Regions from separate parts of the Bradyrhizobium sp. 137 genome, predicted to be linked through region 2. Evidence: predicted binding sites of a transcription regulator. Region 2 holds the regulator's gene; each other region holds the start of a gene.
The links. The regulator PhoB, encoded in region 2, activates phosphate uptake and scavenging genes when phosphate is short. The targets are predictions, from matches to a motif close to TGTCATNNANCTGTCAT.
Positions count from the first base shown of each region.

Region 1 (6,341 bases), on a different contig from region 2:
CGGAGCCCGAGCTCGTCCTGATCTCGACATTTTCGCGCAAGGCTCCCGCGCCAAATGGACTTTCGGGTCCGGGCGGCCCTCAACTGGCGGCGGCGGACAGTCCACCACTTGACGTCTCACGCATCGGCGAAGCACGCTGAGGGGCAAGACCACACCAAGAGAAGGGTGAGGTTGCATTTTGCAAAGCCTGAACGATTGCGGCCGCGTCCGCTTGCTTCGCTGGAGCACGGCGGTGTCGCGAATCAGCGTCGCTTGCAGCTGGTCGCGCTTGCTGGTGTTCCACGATCGCGCTAGGACAGGCCATGGCGGTGTCCGGATCAAGCAGATGTCTCCCGCGATGAGGACGCCCGTGGCGCTCACCATCGCCGGCTCCGATTCGAGCGGGGGCGCCGGCATCCAGGCGGACCTGAAGACTTTTGCCGCGCTCGGCGTCTATGGCGCCTCCGCCATCACGGCGTTGACGGCGCAGAACACGCGCGGCGTCACGGGTATTCACGCAGTGCCGGCCGAGTTCGTCACCGCGCAGATCGATGCGGTGTTTTCCGATCTTGATGTCGGCGCTGTGAAAATCGGCATGGTGGCCCAGGCCGCCAGCATTGACGCGATCGCGGCCGCGCTGTCGCGCTGGGCGCCCCGGCACGTGGTGCTCGATCCCGTGATGGTGGCAACATCCGGCGACCGGCTGCTGGCCTCCGACGCCGTCAAGGCGTTGCGCACGAGACTGATACCGCTGGCCTCGGTGATCACGCCGAACCTGCCCGAGGCCGCTGCGCTGCTCGATGCACCGGTCGCGGCCAACGAGGCCGAGATCGAAAGCCAGGGGCGCCGCCTGCTGGCGCTCGGCTGCCGCGCGGTCCTGATCAAGGGCGGACACGGCGAGGGCGCGGAGAGCGTCGACTATCTGTTGGATGCCGACAACGTCATCGCGCTCGCGGCGCCCCGCCTTGCCACCAAGAACACCCATGGTACCGGCTGCTCGCTGTCCTCGGCCGTCGCGGCGGGTCTCGCCAGAGGCGAGGCGCTCGAGCAGGCGGTCCGCAACGCCAAGGCCTGGATCAGCGCTGCGATTGGCGCCGCCGACCGCTTCAGCGTCGGCCACGGCCACGGGCCGATCCATCATTTCCACAAGTTCTACTGACGACCGTTCGCTCAAGCGGGAGAGGGAGCGGCCTGCCCTCCGGGCTTCCAGTGCGAACCTGATCTGGCTCTGCGCGCCATGTCGCCTGATTGTCGCATGCGACTGATATTCGCAGGGCAGGCGAGGCAAGGCGTGATTCGTATCGGAAGGTGCCTCAAAAGTTCAATCGGTCATCCCCCTGTCACGGGACATTGTTACAGGCTGGCGCATGGGAAGTTACGATGTGAGTGACGAGAGCCCGGAGCGGCGCTTTCGCACGTTGTTCATCTCCGACGTCCATCTCGGAGCCCGCGGTTCTCAAGCCGATCTTCTGCTGGACTTCCTGCGCTACCACGATGCGGACACCATCTATCTCGTCGGAGACATCGTCGACGGCTGGGCGCTGAAATCGAGCTGGCACTGGCCGCAATCCCATAACGACCTCGTCCAGAAGCTGCTGCGCAAGGCGCGCAAGGGCGCCAAGGTCATCTACATTCCCGGCAATCACGACGAGTTCCTGCGCAACTATTACGGCACGCATTTCGGCGGCATCGACGTGGTCGAGAACACCGTTCATACCGGCGTCGACGGCAAGCGCTATCTCGTCATTCACGGCGACATCTTCGACCTCGTGGTGCAGAACGCGCGCTGGCTCGCTCATCTCGGTGACAAGGCCTACGATTTCGCGATCCAGATGAACCGCCTCGTCAACTTCTTCCGCCGCTTGTTCGGCGTGCCCTATTGGTCGCTGTCGCAATGGGCCAAACAGAAGGTCAAGAACGCCGTGAACTATATCGGCGCGTTCGAACAGGCGCTCGCCGCCGAAGCGCGACGTCACGACGCGCACGGCGTGATCTGCGGCCACATCCATTACGCCGTGATCCGCGACGAGGCCGGCATTCGCTACATGAATTGCGGCGACTGGGTCGAGAGCTGCACCGCGCTGGTCGAGCACGACGACGGCCGTTTCGAGATCATCACCTGGGCGGATCATTTGCAGAAGCCGGCAACCGTCCCGCAGGTCGCGGCAAGAGCTGCCTGATGCGCATCTTGGTCGCGACCGACGCCTGGCACCCGCAAGTCAACGGTGTGGTTCGGACGCTGACCAAGCTGGCCGACGCGGCAGAGGGGCTCGGCGTCGCGTTCACGTTCCTGACGCCGCAATCGTTCCGCACCTTTGCGATGCCGAGCTATCGCGACGTGCGCCTCGCCATGCCGCGCCCGGCGCGAATTGCAAAGCTGATCGAAGAAGCACGCCCGGACAGCATCCACATCGCGACGGAGGGGCCGATCGGCCTGATGGTCCGCCGCTATTGCCGCCAGCGCAAGCTGCCGTTCACGACCAGCTTCCATACCCGCTTTCCAGAATATGTCCGTGCTCGCGTGCCGGTGCCGGGCTCGCTGATCTGGCGCGCGCTGCGCCGCTTCCATGCGCCCAGTCGCGCCGTGATGGCGGCCACGCCTGCGCTCGCGCGCGAGCTCGCCGAGCGCGGCTTCGACAACGTCGTGCTGTGGCCGCGCGGCGTCGATACCCATTTGTTCCATCCCCGCGCGATCGACCTCTGTCTGCCGGCGCCGGTGTTCCTCTCGGTCGGCCGGGTCGCGGTGGAGAAGAACCTTGAGGCCTTTCTCGACCTCGACCTGCCCGGCACCAAGGTGATCGTTGGTGACGGTCCGGCGCGGGCCTCGCTCGAAGAGGCCTATCCCGACGCGATCTTCCTCGGCGAGAAGCACGGCGAGGCGCTGGCGGAAATCTATGCTGCGGCCGACGTCTTCGTGTTCCCGAGCAAGACCGACACGTTCGGCCTGGTCCTGCTGGAAGCGCTCGCAAGCGGCTTGCCGGTGGCGGCCTTTCCGGTGAAGGGGCCCCGCGACGTGATCGGCAATGCGCCGGTCGGCGCGCTCGATCACGATCTGCGCAACGCCTGCTTCGCCGCGCTCGACATCTCCAGGCAGGACTGCGTCGCGTTCGCCGCCAATTACACCTGGGAGGCTTCGGCCCGGGCTTTCGTCGCCAGCATCGAGGGACTGGGCGCGGTGCTGCCCTGCCGGAACGGGGCGGAACAGCCGCGCTTCGTGGCCTAATCGACCAAAAATCCTCGCGGGGAGGTGTCTTGCTCGCGGCTCCCAGGCCGCGATAAGGTCTGATATGACCGAACAGCTCCTCCCGGTCGGCCCCGCCGACATCGACGCCGCAGCGCGCGTGATCGCGCCTTACGCCATCCGCACCCCGCTGTTGTCTTTCCCCGTGCTCAACGAGCGCGTCGGCGCGAAGGTCTTCCTGAAGCCGGAGATGCTCCAGCGCACCGGCTCGTTCAAGTTCCGCGGTGCCTTCAACAAGGTATTCTCGATTCCGCAGGACAAGCGCGCCGGCGGCGTCGTCGCGTTCTCCTCCGGCAACCACGCCCAGGGCGTGGCGGCCGCGGCGAAGATCCTCGACATGCAGGCGACCATCGTGATGCCTGCGGATGCGCCGCTGTCCAAGCGCGAGCGCACCAAATCCTACGGCGCCGAGGTCGTGCTGTACGATCGCGACCGCGACGACCGCGAGGCGATCTCGCGCGGCATTGCCGAGAAGCGCGGTGCGACGCTGGTCAAGCCGTATGACGATCCTTTCGTGATTGCGGGGCAGGGCACCGCCGGCCGCGAGATCGCCGAGGACATGGCGGGCCTCGGCCTTGCCCCCGACATCGTGGTGGCGCCGGCTTCCGGCGGCGGCCTGATCGCGGGCGTCGCGACGGCCGTGAAGGCGCGCTATCCGCTGGCCGAAATCGTAGTCGCGGAGCCGGAGGCGTTCGACGATCACGGCATTTCGCTGACCGCGGGTCATCGCGAGCCGCATCCGCCGGCAGGCCGCACCATCTGCGATGCGCTGATGGCCCTGATGCCCGGCGAGATGACGTTTGCGATCAACAGCAAGCTGCTCGCGCGCGGTGTCACCGCGTCGGATGCCGAAGTCGGTGCTGCCGTGGCGTTTGCCTATCGCGAGCTCAAGCTCGTGGTGGAGCCGGGCGGCGCCGTGGGCCTTGCCGCTCTGCTGGCGGGACGTCTCGACGTCGCCGGCAAGAACGTCGTCATCGTGCTCTCCGGCGGTAATGTCGATGCGGATCTGTTCGCCGAGCTGGTGGCTTAGCTAGCATCATTCCGGGGCGCGCATGAGCGCGGCCTGCGCCTCATGGCACAATCTGGAATGACCAGAAAGGGGCAGAGCGTTGCCGCTCTACCCCTTTCGCATTGTGCTTGGCGGATTCAGCTCGCCCCTTGCTCGGTGCAACCTCTCCCGCTTTGCGGGGGAGGTCGGCGCGAAGCGCCGGGTGGGGGCTCTTTCCTCTCGGGGGTCCTCGACTGTGGAAGCACCCTCCCCCAACCCTCCCCGGCAAGCGGGGGAGGGCGCGCACCTTCTCCGCGCGATCAGTGCATGAAGCTCCGGCGATTGTTGCCGCCCATGCTCGGCGCCTGGTTCATCGACTGGCGAAAGTTGTTGCCGCTGTTGACCATGCGGGTCGGCATCGAGTTGAGCTGCGGACGATTGTTCGCTACGTTATTCTGGACCTGCACCTTGTTCGCCGCATTGGTGTTGAGCTTCACGATACCGGTGTTGCCATTGTTGATGCGGATCGGGTGGTTCTGGTTCTGAACGGGCTTCGCCTCGACGTTCGGGCCGCCCTTGCCGACATTGACCGGCATGCTCACGATCTTGCCGGGTTTGCCGTTGGCGTTGCCGCCATTCGGCATGGTGTTGGTCGGCGCAGGCAGGGTGACGATCTTGCCCGGGGTCTGCGACGAAGTGCCGTTCTGCTGGTTCGGCTGGTTGTTGCCCGCCGGCAGGTTGACGATGTGGCCGCCATTGCCGAGCTTGCCGATCAGGTTGCCATCGAGCGGCTTCTGCACGACTGGCAAATTGCCGTTTACATGCGCGCCGCCATTGTCCTGCTGCATCAGCGGCATGTATTTGGGCTGACCGAGATTGCCGATCTTAAGCGTCGGGGCGATGTTCTGCGGCGCCAGGAATTTGGTCGCCTGCATCAACGGGATCTCCTTCGGCTGCGCCTGCAGCTTCAGCGCGACATGCGCATAGGGGCTGTTGCTGAAGCTGTCATGGAAGCTCTTGTAGGCAACAGGCGAATTCGCGAGCACAGCCTTGTGCCAGGCCTGCGAGATCAGGAGATTGTTGAGCAGCCAGCGGACGTGGTCGCAAAGCGGGTCGTGCGGGTACATCTGGATGAACTCCTGATAATATTCCGGCCGGCCCTCGGACACGACGTAGTCATAGGCCTGGCGGGTCGAGCGGCTCGGCAGGTTGGAGGCCATTTGCACCACTGGCGCTTTCACCGGCGCGCGGTTGGCGGCAACGGCGGTGTCGCCGAAGAAGGTGAAATCAGAGGTCAGCGACGAGCTTTCCCATGGGATTTGCGCACCGCTGGTGGTCTGGTTCACTTGCAGGCGCACGCGCTTGAACAGCTGCTCGATCGGCACGTTGGGCTCGCGCGCGACGTTCAGGAAGGCCTGCGTGTAGGGGCTGTGGCCGTTGGTGCCGTCGAGCGCTTCGGCCCCCGGTGCGGTCGAGTAGCCGACGATCGAGCCGTTCGGCGCATCGACAATGGCAAGGCCGCGGCCGGCGTCGTTGATCTGGGGGAAGGGGTTGTTGCGGCAGGCATCCAGGATGACGATGCGCATGCGGCTCGGGATCGTCTCCAGCGTCGACATCACGTCGACCAGGCGCACCGAATTGTTGACGAGCTCGGTCGGGCTCGAGACCTTGGCGTCGACGGGAACGAGATAGTTTTCGCCGGCGAGCTGCACGCCGTGACCGGCGTAGTAGACCATCGCCACCGTGTTCGGACCGCGCGAAGCGACCTTGGCGGAAAAGTCCTGGACGACGCGCAGCATGTCGTTCTGGGTCAAGTCGGTCGCGGCGACCACTTCGAAGCCGGCCGAGTTCAAGAACTGCGCCATCGATTGCGCGTCATCGTCGGGGTTCGCAAGGTGCGGCGCGTTCTGGTAGTTCGCATTACCGATCACCAGCGCGACCCGCTGCTCCGGGCCTTGCAGCACAGTGGGAGCCGGTGCAACCGGGGCGACTTGCGCGGAAACGGGTCCGCAGGCGAAGCCGAACAGGCTTCCCAGAAGACCCGCAGTCATCAGGAAATGCTTTAGGCGGAACATGGCGTGCTCCTTTGGCACTCATCTCGATGCGAGATTGGTTGCGAAGAAGCCTGACCGC
Region 1 covers NZ_JADPKU010000127.1:128,121-134,461, forward strand. Annotated here, with positions in the region: gene thiD (bifunctional hydroxymethylpyrimidine kinase/phosphomethylpyrimidine kinase) at 338-1,138, shown strand; gene IVA78_RS31750 (UDP-2,3-diacylglucosamine diphosphatase) at 1,347-2,159, shown strand; gene IVA78_RS31755 (glycosyltransferase family 1 protein) at 2,159-3,202, shown strand; gene IVA78_RS31760 (threonine/serine dehydratase) at 3,267-4,250, shown strand; gene IVA78_RS31765 (caspase family protein) at 4,529-6,283, opposite strand.
Region 1: a site for PhoB is predicted at 1,307-1,323, ahead of IVA78_RS31750 (UDP-2,3-diacylglucosamine diphosphatase). Genes of this name have one in related genera too.

Region 2 (6,341 bases):
CACCCTGACCGTGCTTGCCCTGAACATTGGCGCGCGCATCCTTGGCGCCGAGAGGACTGCAAAATGAGTGAAATGTCTGTTTCCGTAAGTGCGCCGACCGTTCATCCCGGCTCACAGCCGCTACCCGAGGCGCCTGCCAAGGTCACCGCGCGCAACCTCAATTTCTACTACGGTGAGCACCACGCGCTGAAGAACATCAATCTGGCCCTCGGCACCAACCGCGTCACGGCCTTCATCGGCCCGTCGGGCTGCGGCAAGTCGACCCTGCTGCGCATCTTCAACCGGATGTACGATCTCTATTCGGGCCAGCGCGCCACCGGCCAGCTGTTGCTCGACCAGACCAATATCCTCGATCCCAAGCTGGACCTCAACCTGCTGCGCGCCCGGGTCGGCATGGTGTTCCAGAAACCGACGCCGTTCCCGATGACGATCTACGAGAACATCGCCTTCGGCATCCGCCTCTACGAGAAGATCTCGAAGTCCGAGATGGACGACCGCGTCGAGAAGGCGCTGCGCGGCGGCGCGCTGTGGAACGAGGTCAAGGATAAGCTCAACGCGTCCGGCTTGTCGCTCTCCGGCGGCCAGCAGCAGCGCCTCTGCATCGCCCGCACGGTCGCGGTGCGGCCCGAAGTGATCTTGTTCGATGAGCCCTGCTCGGCGCTCGACCCGATCTCGACCGCCAAGGTCGAGGAGCTGATCCAGGAATTGTCCGAGAACTACACGATCGCGATCGTCACCCACAGCATGCAGCAGGCGGCGCGCGTCTCTGATAAAACCGCCTTCATGTATCTCGGCGAGCTGATCGAGTTCGACGACACCAGCAAGATCTTCACGTCGCCGAGCGACCGGCGTACGCAGGATTACATCACCGGCCGGTTCGGCTGAGGAGACGGGACATGGGTACTGAACATACCGCAAAGGCCTTCGATACCGACCTCCAGGAGCTCACTCGCCTCGTCGCCGAGATGGGCGGCATCGCCGAGCGCATGATCGTCGATTCCGTCGACGCGCTGATCCGCCGCGACGTCGCGCTCGGCCAGCGCGTCGTCACCACCGATGCCGAGCTCGACGCGCTTCAGAAGCGCATCGAGGAGCGCGCCGTGCTCACCATCGCCCGCCGCCAGCCGATGGCGGTGGATTTACGCGAGATCGTCGGCGCCATGCGCGTTGCCACCGATCTCGAGCGCATCGGCGACCTCGCCAAGAACATGGGCAAGCGCGTTGCGGCGCTGGAGACGGACTTCCATCCGCTGAAACTGTTCCGCGGCCTGGAGCACATGACCGACCTCGTGCAGCAGCAGGTCAAGTCGGTGCTGGATGCCTATGCCGCGCACGATTTGCCGGCGGCGATGGCGGTGTGGAAGGGCGACGAGGAAGTGGACGCCATCTGCACCTCTCTGTTCCGCGAGCTCCTCACCTATATGATGGAGGATCCGCGCAACATCTCGTTCTGCATCCATCTGATGTTTTGCGCCAAGAACATCGAGCGCATCGGTGATCACGCCACCAACATCGCCGAGACCGTGTTCTACATGATCGAGGGGCAGGCGATCACCGACAAGCGGCCGAAGGGCGACATGACGACCTTCGCCACGACGGTACCGAATACCTAGGGAGCGACGACAACATGGGCGCACGCATTATGGTGGTTGAGGACGAGGAAGCTCTCACCGAGCTTCTCCGTTACAACCTCGAAGGCGACGGCTATGACGTGGAGACGGTAATGCGCGGCGACGACGCCGACACCCGCCTCAAGGAACACATCCCCGATCTGATCGTGCTCGACTGGATGCTGCCGGGACTGTCCGGCATCGAGTTGTGTCGGCGGCTGCGCACCCGTCCCGAGACCAAGCAGCTCCCGATCATCATGCTGACCGCGCGCGGCGAGGAAAGCGAGCGGGTGCGGGGTCTTGCGACCGGCGCCGATGACTACATCGTCAAGCCGTTCTCGGTGCCGGAGCTGCTCGCGCGCGTGAAGGGCCTTCTGCGGCGCGCAAGCCCCGAGCGGCTCGCCACCGTGCTCGCCTATGGCGACATCGAGCTCGATCGCGACAAGCGCCGCGTCGCGCGCTCGGGCCGGCCGATCGATCTCGGCCCGACCGAATATCGCCTGCTGGAGTTCTTCCTGGAGCATCCCGGCCGCGTGTTCTCGCGCGAGCAGCTGCTCGACAGCGTCTGGGGCCGCGACATCTACATCGACGAGCGCACCGTCGACGTCCATATCGGCCGCCTGCGCAAGCTGCTCAATCTCGGCCGCGAGCAGGACCCGATCCGCACCGTCCGCGGCGCGGGTTATGCGCTGGATGATCGGTTTGCAAAGGCGGAGCAGACGTAGGCCCAACTGCGTCACCAAGCTCGGTCGTCGTCCCGGACAAGCGTAGCTCCCGGCAACGCGCAGCGTTGTCCGGAGCGAAGCGCCGATCCGGACGCATAGCCACAGGACGTGGTTGTTGCGCGAAAAGGTAACTCCGAGTCCCCGTAACCACGGCTTGCGGTGGCTATCGGTCCCGGTCCGGCGCTTCGCTTGTCCGGGACGACGTCGGGTTTGTTGCGCCGTCACCGCGTGACGGCTGCCGGTTCGATCTCAGGAAATAATCACCGCGTGCTCGGCTTCGGTGCCGCCCGCCGGCGATCCGCTGCCGGCTGATAGGCGACGCGCGAGTGCTGGGCGCAGTAGGGCAGGCCTGACAGCGCCTTGCCGCCACAGAAGAAGAAGTCCGGGCTGGAGGGATCGCCGACCGGCCAGTGGCACGTCGCCTCGTTCAATTCCAGCAGCGACAGCCGCTGACTCATCGGCACCACGTTGTCGTAGGTGACCGGTTCGGCCTCCACCTCGACCTCGAAGGCCTGCGCCAGCGCGGTGTTGCCGCGCGAGATCGGCCGGGTCACCCGCATCATATGCTGCGCGGGCCGCGCCTTGCGCGGCCGCGGCGCTGCCGATGAAGGGCTCTTGGCGCGGCCCGACAGGCCGAGCCTGTGCACTTTGCCGATCACGGCATTGCGGGTCACATTGCCGAGCTCGGCCGCGATCTGGCTGGCCGAAAGTCCGGCCTCCCAGAGCTTTTTCAGCTGCTCGACGCGATCGTCGGACCAGGTCAAAACCGTCATTGCACCCTTTCCCTCGTTGCGCGCCGCCATCCTGGGGCCTCACAGCGAATGCTTAAGCCTTGAAAAACCCGTGCCGTCAGAATCCCTTAAGGCTCGCCGGGCGCGTGACTGACGCCCGAACGTTTACGCCGGTACATGAGGACTCTTGGGATCAGAACCGCTGCACGAGATGTCGTATCTGACAGTCCAAACGCTACAATATGGCGTGACTCCCGCGCAAGAGTCCGCCGACTCGCTTCCACATGTTCCGTGGTGAAAACCCCGCAAGATCGGCACCGCAAGACTACGGATTTCGCGTTTCGCGAGGCTTTCCGGGCGGCATTGACACCCGTCTTGCCAGGCATAAGATGGTGACGCGTGCCGCCCTTAAAAGGCGGCACGTTTCGTTTTCCGGACCGGTCAATGGTGCGCTGCGCAAGGCATGCCAGGCAGGTCTCAACGTCCAAATGCAACATCCACGTGATGGTCATGACCAACAGCGCCGCGCCGCATCTGCTTCCCGTTTTCGCCAGGGCGGACCTTGGCTTCGAGCGCGGCGAAGGCTGCTGGCTGATCGCGACCAATGGCGATCGCTATCTCGATTTCACCTCGGGCGTCGCCGTGAACGCGCTCGGCCACGCCCATCCTGCGTTGGTCAAGGCATTGCAGGAGCAGGCGACCAAGCTCTGGCACATGTCGAACCTGTTCCAGAGTCCCGATGGCGAACGGCTTGCAACGCGTTTGTGCAACGAAAGTTTCGCGGACTTCGTGTTCTTCTGCAATTCCGGCGCCGAAGCGTTGGAATGCGTGATCAAGGTCGTGCGGCGCTATCATGCCGCCAAAGGCCATCCCGATCGCTATCGCATGATCACCTTCGAAGGCGCCTTCCACGGCCGCACGCTGGCGACGTTGGCGGCGACGGGCTCGGCAAAATATCTTGAAGGTTTCGGCCCGCCCATGGATGGCTTCGACCAGGTCCCGCATGGCGATATCGAGGCCGTGAAGAAGGCGATCGGTCCGCAGACCGCCGGCATCCTGATCGAGCCGATCCAGGGCGAGGGCGGTGTGCGTTCGTCAACACCCGCCTTCCTCAAGGCGCTGCGTCAGCTCTGTGACGAGAAGGGCCTGTTGCTCGCGTTCGACGAGGTGCAGACCGGCATGGGCCGCACCGGCGATCTGTTCGCGCATCGCCGTCTCGGCGTCACCCCCGACGTGATGTCGCTGGCGAAAGCGCTCGGTGGCGGCTTCCCGATCGGCGCTTGTGTTGCCACCGCGGAAGCGGCCTCCGGCATGACGCCCGGCTCGCACGGCTCGACCTTCGGCGGCAATCCGCTCGCGATTTCCGCTGCGAACGCCGTGCTCGACGTCATGCTCGAGCCCGGCTTTTTCGATCACGTGCAGAGGATGTCGCTGCTGCTCAAGCAGAAGCTCGCCTCGGTGATCGATCGCTATCCTGATGTCGTCAGCGAAGTCCGTGGTGAGGGGCTCCTGATCGGCATCAAGGCGGTCGTGCCTTCGGGTGATCTCGTTACCGCCCTGCGCAACGAAAAGCTGCTCACCGTCGGCGCCGGCGACAATGTGGTGCGCTTCCTACCGCCTCTGATCGTCACCGAAGCCGAGATCGAGGACAGCGTCGGGCGGCTCGAGCGCGCCTGCGCGGCGATCTCGTGCAGTCAGACCAAGCGGGCGGCAAGCTGATGAGCAATTCGCCAAAGCACTTCCTCGACATCAACGAGCTCCCGCTGTCGGAGCTCAAGCGCATGCTCGCCGCATCCTCCGCCATGAAGGCGAAGCAGAAGGCGCATCAGCCGGTCAGGCCGCTCGAAGGCAAGACGCTGGCGATGATCTTCGAGCGCCCCTCGACGCGGACGCGGGTGTCGTTCGACGTCGCCATGCGCCAGCTCGGCGGCGAGCCCATCATGCTCACCGGCGCCGAAATGCAGCTCGGCCGGGGCGAGACCATCGCCGACACCGCGCGCGTGCTGTCGCGCTATGTCGACGCCATCATGATCCGCATCCTCAATCACGAGGCGCTGCTGGAGCTTGCGGCCCATGCGACCGTGCCCGTCATCAACGGCCTGACGCGCCGTTCGCACCCTTGCCAGGTGATGGCCGACCTCATGACCTATGAGGAGCATCGCGGCCCGATCGAGGGCAAGACGGTGGCCTGGACAGGCGACGACAACAACGTGCTGGCGTCCTGGGCCCACGCCGCCGAGCGCTTCAAGTTCCAGCTCAACGTCGCAACGCCGCCGGAGCTCGCGCCGAAAAAGGCGATGCGCGATTGGATCAAGATGACCAATGCGCCGATCGTGCTCGGCACCGATCCGGAAGCCGCCGTGAGGGGCGCCGACTGCGTCGTCACCGACACCTGGGTGTCGATGGGCGACAAGGAAGGCGAGCACCGCCACAACGTGCTCAAGCCCTACCAGGTCAATGCCAAGCTGATGTCGCTGGCCAAGCCCGACGCGCTGTTCATGCACTGCCTGCCTGCCCATCGCGGCGAGGAGGTCACGGATGAAGTGATCGACGGCCCGCAATCGGTCGTGTTCGACGAGGCCGAAAACCGCCTGCACGCGCAGAAGGGCATTCTGGCCTGGTGCTTTGACGCGGTGAAGTAGCGCAGCCTGGTGAAGGCGAAGTGGGTTTGGTTCGTCGTCCTGGCGAGAAGCCGGGACGACGCCGAACCAGCAGTATCGTGTGTGATCATAACTGCCTCGGGAACACTCCCTCGCGCCCCCTTCCATTTCCCACCTCCGACCCCAGATACACGGCCATGGTTTCCCAATCCCCTGACATGAAAACCGGGCCAGAAGGCCCGGTTCGCGCGCCATCACCGGTTCCGATCGATGACGCCGTGCTGCCCTACGAGGTCGACGCACTCGACGTGCGCGGCCGCTTGGTGCGGCTCGGTCCGGCGCTCGACGACATTCTCACCAAGCACGATTATCCCGCTCCCGTCGGCAAGCTGCTCGGCGAGGCCATCGTGCTGACGACGTTGCTCGGCTCGGCGCTGAAATTCGAGGGCCGCTTCATCCTCCAGGCCCAAACCGACGGTCCGGTGTCGTTCCTTGTCGTCGACTACATGGCGCCGGATCGCCTGCGCGCCTATGCGCGTTTCGATGCCGCGCGTCTCGGTAACGCCAAAGATTCCGGCACGCTGCTCGGCCGCGGTCATCTCGCCATGACCATCGACCAGGGCCCCGACATGAGCCGTTACCAGGGTCTGGTCGCGCTCGACGGTGGCAGCCTGG
Region 2 covers NZ_JADPKU010000055.1:51,440-57,780, reverse strand. Annotated here, with positions in the region: gene pstA (phosphate ABC transporter permease PstA) at 1-67, shown strand, start outside; gene pstB (phosphate ABC transporter ATP-binding protein PstB) at 64-885, shown strand; gene phoU (phosphate signaling complex protein PhoU) at 897-1,613, shown strand; gene phoB (phosphate regulon transcriptional regulator PhoB) at 1,628-2,335, shown strand; gene IVA78_RS16695 (GcrA family cell cycle regulator) at 2,596-3,108, opposite strand; gene IVA78_RS16690 (aspartate aminotransferase family protein) at 3,577-4,785, shown strand; gene argF (ornithine carbamoyltransferase) at 4,785-5,708, shown strand; gene IVA78_RS16680 (Hsp33 family molecular chaperone) at 5,864-6,341, shown strand, end outside.

Region 3 (6,341 bases), on a different contig from region 2:
GGCCGAATAGACCGCAAAGCAGATCTGATTGTCGAGCCGCAGCGGCGCGTCCACTGCCGATGGTTTCCGGGCCATGGGGACTCTCACGGGATTTGCCCGTATTGTGGGGTCGGGCGGCCGTAAATTCAATTGCCAACAATTAAATGTGAGGCACTGTAATTTCAGTTGTGCGCGATCTAATTGTCAGCGATACAGATCGCGTCCACCCGAACCCCCAGGGAGATGAAAATGTCCGTGAACGTCCTCTACAAGACCAGTGCCAAGGCGACCGGCGGCCGCGACGGCCATGCTGCAACGCTCGACGGCGCCCTAGACGTCAAGCTGACCACGCCGAAGGAGCTCGGCGGCGGAGGCGGCGCCGGCAACAACCCCGAGCAGCTGTTTGCGGCGGGCTATGCGGCCTGCTTCATCGGCGCGATGAAGTTCGTGGCGTCGCAGGGCGGCCCCAAGGTTCCCAATGATGCGTCCGTCACTTCGACCGTCGGCATCGGCCCGCGCTCCGAGGGCGGTTTCGGTCTCGACATCGATCTCGCCGTCTCGCTGCCGGGTCTGGCTCGCGCCGAGGCTGAGGCGCTGGTCGAGAAGGCGCACCAGGTGTGCCCGTACTCCAACGCCACGCGCGGCAATGTCGACGTTCGTCTGACGGTCGTCTGACCGCAATTGCGGATTGGCTGGCCCGAGATCCCCCTCGGGCTGGCCGCTTCCCATTGGTTTGCCATTCTGGGATTGCGCCGCGGCGGCGCATGCGGCCCTACGCGCGAAGCCATTGCTGGGATGCACGAACCTCGCTAGGCCTGTGATCAAGCATCGACACAGGGGAAGCGAAGGCATGAGTTCTGAAGCCGCCACAGGTGCCATGAGCGGATTGCGCGTCATCGATCTCACGCGCGTGCTCGGCGGTCCCTACTGCACCCAGATCCTCGCCGACCACGGCGCCGACGTGATCAAGGTCGAGCCGCCCGCGGGCGACGAGGTGCGCGAATGGGGCCCTCCCTTCCATGAGGAGGATGCGGCCTATTTCGTCGGCATCAACCGCAACAAGCGCTCGATCGGCCTCGACCTCGCCTCCGAAGGCGGCCGCGCCGTGCTGCTGAAGATGCTGGAGACGGCCGACGTCCTGATCGAGAACTTCAAGCCAGGCACGCTGGAGAAATGGGGCATCGGCAACGAGGTGCTGCGCGCAAAATTCCCGCGCCTCGTGCACTGCCGGATCTGCGGCTTCGGCGCCGACGGCCCGCGCGGCGGCAATCCCGGCTATGACGCCATCATCCAGGCCATGACCGGCATGATCGCGGCGACCGGCTCGCTGGAGAGCGGCCCGATGCGGATCGGCGTGCCGCTGGTCGACATCACCACTGGCCTGTACGCGGCGATCGGCATCCTGATGGCGCTGTCGGAGCGCCAGCGCTCCGGCAGGGGCCAGTTCCTGGAGACGACGCTGTACGAGACCGGCCTTGCCATCATGCATCCGCACACCGCCAATTATTTCATGCATGGCAAGCCACCCGCGCTCACCGGCAACGAGCATCCCAACCTCGTGCCTTACGCGATCTTCCCGACGAAAACCGACAACATCTTCATCGGCGTCGGCAACGACGGCACGTTCCGCAAGCTCGCCAAGGAGATCGGCAAGCCCGAGCTCGGCACCGATCCGCGCTTTGCCCGCAACAAGGACCGCATCGCCAATCGCGAGGCGCTGCGCGCCGAACTCGCCGCGGTGTTCAGCCAGCACGAGGCCGAGCCGCTGTGCAACCGCCTGCTCGCGGCGGGCCTGCCCGCTGGCCCGGTGCAGAAGATCGACCAGGCGCTGACCAATCCGCACACGATCGCGCGCGGCGATATCATCGAGAAGGATTGGTACAAGGGCGTCGCCTCGCCGATCCGGCTCGACCGCAGCAAGCCGAGCCTGCGCCGCCTGCCGCCGAAATTCAGCCAGCACGCGGCTGAGGTGCTGGGCGAGTTCGGCTACTCCCGGGCGGACATCGACGCGATGGTCGAAAAGGGCGTGGTCTGCGGCCCCGAGCGTAAGCGCTGAGGCCTCGTGAAATAGACTTCAGCGTTGCCGCAACGGCGGTGCGCTCCCTCCCCGCTTGCGGGGGAGGGTTGGGGAGAGGGCGTCTCCAGAACGGGACAATCCCCAAGCGGAGAGAGCCCGCACCCGCGCCTTCGGCGCGACCTCTCCCGCAAGCGGGAGAGGTGTTCGAGATCGCCGCCTGATGGACAACTCACGTCATCCAATGCCGCACTGCGGCGCGAGCACGCGTGTGCAGCGCGAACGCACGGCGCGGTCTCCCGCACGCCTTCGCCTATTTTCCGGCTTCCCTTTTCCAGCGCTTGCCGCTTTCGTTTCGGCCGCTTACACAGTCATGTGAACGTCATATGGCACTGCTAGCGCAAGCGCTTCTTTATTGACGGGCAAGGGAGGTTTTCTTGATGGCTCTTCGACATTTTGGTGCGGCTGCGGCTGTCGCAGTCACGGTCGGCATGATGGCCTCGCCGGCCCTGGCCGTGACCGAGATCCAGTGGTGGCACGCGATGACCGGCGCCAACAACGACGTCATCGTCAAGCTCGCCACCGACTTCAACGCGTCGCAGAGCGACTACAAGGTAATCCCGACCTACAAGGGCAACTACCCCGACACGATGAACGCCGGCATCGCGGCCTTCCGCGCCGGCAATGCGCCGCACATCATGCAGGTGTTCGAGGTCGGCACCGCCACCATGATGGCGGCGACCGGCGCGGTGAAGCCGGTGTACAAGCTGATGGCCGAGACCGGCGAGAAGTTCGATCCGAAGGCCTACCTGCCCGCGATCACCGGCTATTACTCGACCTCGAAGGGCGAGATGCTGTCCTTCCCGTTCAACTCGTCGTCGACGGTGATGTGGGTCAACCTCGACGAGCTGAAGAAGGCGAACGTCGCAATCCCGAAGACCTGGCCTGAAGTGTTCGATGCCGCCAAGAAGCTGCACGACAACGGCCACCCCACCTGCGGCTTCTCCAATTCCTGGGTCACCTGGGTCAATCTCGAACAGCTCTCCGCCTGGCACAACGTGCCGCTGTCGACCAAGGCCAACGGCCTCGACGGATTCGACACCGTGCTTGAATTCAACGGCCCGCTTCAGGTCAAGCACCTCGAGAAGCTGGTCGAGCTCCAGAAGGACAAGACCTACGATTATGCCGGCCGCACCAACACCGGCGAAGGCCGCTTCACGTCAGGTGAATGCCCGCTCTATCTGACCTCCTCGGCGTTCTTCGGCAACGTCAAGGCGCAAGCCAAGTTCGCCTTCACCGCCGTACCGATGCCCTATTATCCCGACGTGAAGGGCGCACCGCAGAACTCGATCATCGGCGGCGCCTCGCTCTGGGTGATGGGCGGCAAGTCGGCCGACGAGTACAAGGGCGTCGCGAAGTTCCTGGGCTTCCTCTCCGACACCGACCGCCAGGTCTATATCCACAAGGCCTCGGGCTATCTGCCGATCACCAAAGCGGCCTATGAGAAGGCCAAGGCGGAAGGCTTCTACAAGGACCAGCCCTATCTCGAGACGCCGCTGCTCGAGCTGACCAACAAGGAGCCGACCGAGAATTCCCGCGGCCTGCGCCTTGGCAACATGGTGCAGCTCCGTGACGTCTGGTCGGAAGAGATCGAGCAGGCGCTCGCCGGCAAGAAGACCGCCAAGCAGGCGCTCGATGCCGCGGTCGAACGCGGCAACACGATGCTGCGGCAGTTCGAAAAGACCGCCGTGAAGTGAGGCGATCGGCGGCAGGCCGGTAACCCGGCCTGCCGCTCCTGCGCGCATCATGCAAAAGCAAGCCATTTTCCAATCGAAGCTATTGCCCTACGCGCTGGTTGCGCCGCAGCTCGCGATCGTCCTGATTTTCTTCTACTGGCCGGCGTTGCAGGCAGTGATCCAGTCCTTCCTGCTCCAGGACGCCTTCGGTCTTTCGACGAGCTTCGTCTGGTTCGACAACTATCTCGAGCTTCTGCAGGACCGCGCCTATTTCGAAGCGATCGTGCGGACCTTCTTCTTCTCGTTCGCCATCGCGGTCTCATCGCTATCCTTTGCGCTGCTCCTCGCCGTGATGGCGGACAAGCCGCTGCGCGGCTCGATGCTCTACCGCACGCTGCTGATCTGGCCCTATGCGGTGGCGCCGCCGGTCGTCGGCGTGCTCTGGATTTTCATGCTGCATCCCTCGCTGGGCGTGCTCTCGCGCTATTTGCGCGTCCTGGGCATCGACTGGAATCCGCTGCTCGACGGCGACCAGGCCGCAACGCTGATCATCCTCGCCGCCGCCTGGAAGCAGATCTCCTATAATTTCCTGTTCTTCCTCGCGGGCCTGCAGAGCATCCCGCGAAGCGTGCTCGAGGCCGCCGCGATCGACGGCGCGCGCCCGATGCGCAGGTTCTGGACCGTGACCTTCCCGCTGCTGTCGCCGACCATCTTCTTCCTTTTGGTCGTCAACATCGTCTACGCCTTCTTCGACACGTTCGGCATCATCGACACCATGACCCGCGGCGGTCCCGGCAAGTCGACGGAGACGCTGGTCTACAAGGTCTATTCCGACGGCCTGCTCGGCGGCAATCTCGGCAGCTCCGCGGCGCAATCGGTGATCCTGATGATCATGGTGATCGTGCTGACGGGAATCCAGTTCCGCTTCGTCGAACGCAAGGTGACCTACTGATGGTCGAGGAAGAAGGCTTTCGGCGCTACGTCGCTCATATCATCCTCTGGATCGGGATCGCGATCGTCGCCTTCCCCGTCTACATCGCGATCGTCGCCTCGACCCAGGACAACGCGCTGATCGCGAACGGACAGATGTCGCTGCTGCCCGGCGGTCATTTCTTCAAGACTTACTACCAGACGATCTTCATCGGCACGAGCGGCTCGACCCGCGAACCGGTCGGCAACATGATGCTGAACTCGCTGGTGATGGCGCTCTTGATCGCGATCGGCAAGATCGCGATCTCGATCATCTCGGCCTATGCGATCGTGTATTTCCGCTTTCCGTTCCGGATGCCGATCTTCTGGCTGATCTTCATCACCCTGATGCTGCCGGTCGAGGTGCGCATCTATCCGACCTACAAGATCGTCGCCGATCTGCACATGCTCGACAGCTATGCCGGCCTGTCGCTGCCGCTGATCGCGTCGGCCACCGCAACGCTGCTGTTCCGTCAGTTCTTCATGACCGTGCCGGACGAGCTTTTGGAAGCCTCGCGGATCGACGGCGCCGGTCCCTTGCGCTTCTTCTGGGATACGCTGTTGCCGCTGTCGCGCACCAACATGGCGGCGCTGTTCGTCATCCTGTTCATCCTCGGCTGGAATCAATATCTCTGGCCGCTGCTGATCACCACCCGCGACGACATGCAGACGATCCAGATCGGCATCCGCAAGATGATCACCACCACCGACGCGCTGACCGAATGGCCGATCGTGATGGCAACTGCCGTGCTGGCCATGCTGCCGCCGGTGTTCGTCGTCGTCGCCATGCAGAAGCTGTTCGTGCGCGGCCTGGTCGAGACGGAGAAGTAGGTTCTTGCAAGTGAGTTTTCATGGCTAACGTCACCCTGCGCAACGTTCGCAAGACCTATCCCGGCGGCTTCGAAGCCATCAAGGGCATCGACGTCGATGTCGGCGACGGCCAGTTCTGCGTGCTGGTGGGCCCGTCCGGCTGCGGCAAGTCGACCTTGCTGCGCATGGTTGCGGGGCTAGAGACCGTCACCGGCGGCGAGATCGACATCGGCGGCCGCGTCGTCAACCAGGTCGAGCCCGCCGATCGCGACATCGCGATGGTGTTTCAGAACTACGCGCTCTATCCGCATATGAGCGTCTACAACAACATGGCCTATGGCCTGCGCAACCGCGGAATGGCGGAAGCCGAGATCAAGACCCGCGTCGGGGAAGCGGCGCGCGTGCTCGAGCTCTCCGCCATGCTGGAGCGCAAGCCGCGCCAGCTTTCCGGCGGCCAGCGCCAGCGCGTCGCCATGGGCCGCGCCATCGTGCGCCAGCCGAAGGTGTTTCTGTTCGACGAGCCGCTCTCCAATCTCGATGCCAAGCTGCGCATCGCGATGCGCGTCGAGATCCGCAGATTGCAGCGCCGGCTCAACACGACGTCGATCTACGTCACCCATGACCAGCTCGAGGCGATGACGCTCGCCGACATTTTGGTCGTGATGAATGGCGGCCAGGTCGAGCAGGTCGGTAATCCGCTCGCGATCTACCAGAAGCCGGCCACGACCTTCGTCGCCTCTTTCATCGGCGCGCCGCCGATGAACCTGATGTCCACCCGTCCCGACGAGATCAAGTCGCAGCTCGGCGGCAGCGCGGGCGAAGCCGGCATCCTC
Region 3 covers NZ_JADPKU010000099.1:188,872-195,212, reverse strand. Annotated here, with positions in the region: gene IVA78_RS26515 (MarR family transcriptional regulator) at 1-75, opposite strand, end outside; gene IVA78_RS26510 (organic hydroperoxide resistance protein) at 229-654, shown strand; gene IVA78_RS26505 (CaiB/BaiF CoA-transferase family protein) at 830-2,035, shown strand; gene ugpB (sn-glycerol-3-phosphate ABC transporter substrate-binding protein UgpB) at 2,434-3,750, shown strand; gene ugpA (sn-glycerol-3-phosphate ABC transporter permease UgpA) at 3,800-4,681, shown strand; gene ugpE (sn-glycerol-3-phosphate ABC transporter permease UgpE) at 4,681-5,529, shown strand; gene IVA78_RS26485 (sn-glycerol-3-phosphate import ATP-binding protein UgpC) at 5,550-6,341, shown strand, end outside.
Region 3: a site for PhoB is predicted at 2,363-2,379, ahead of ugpB (sn-glycerol-3-phosphate ABC transporter substrate-binding protein UgpB). Genes of this name have one in related genera too.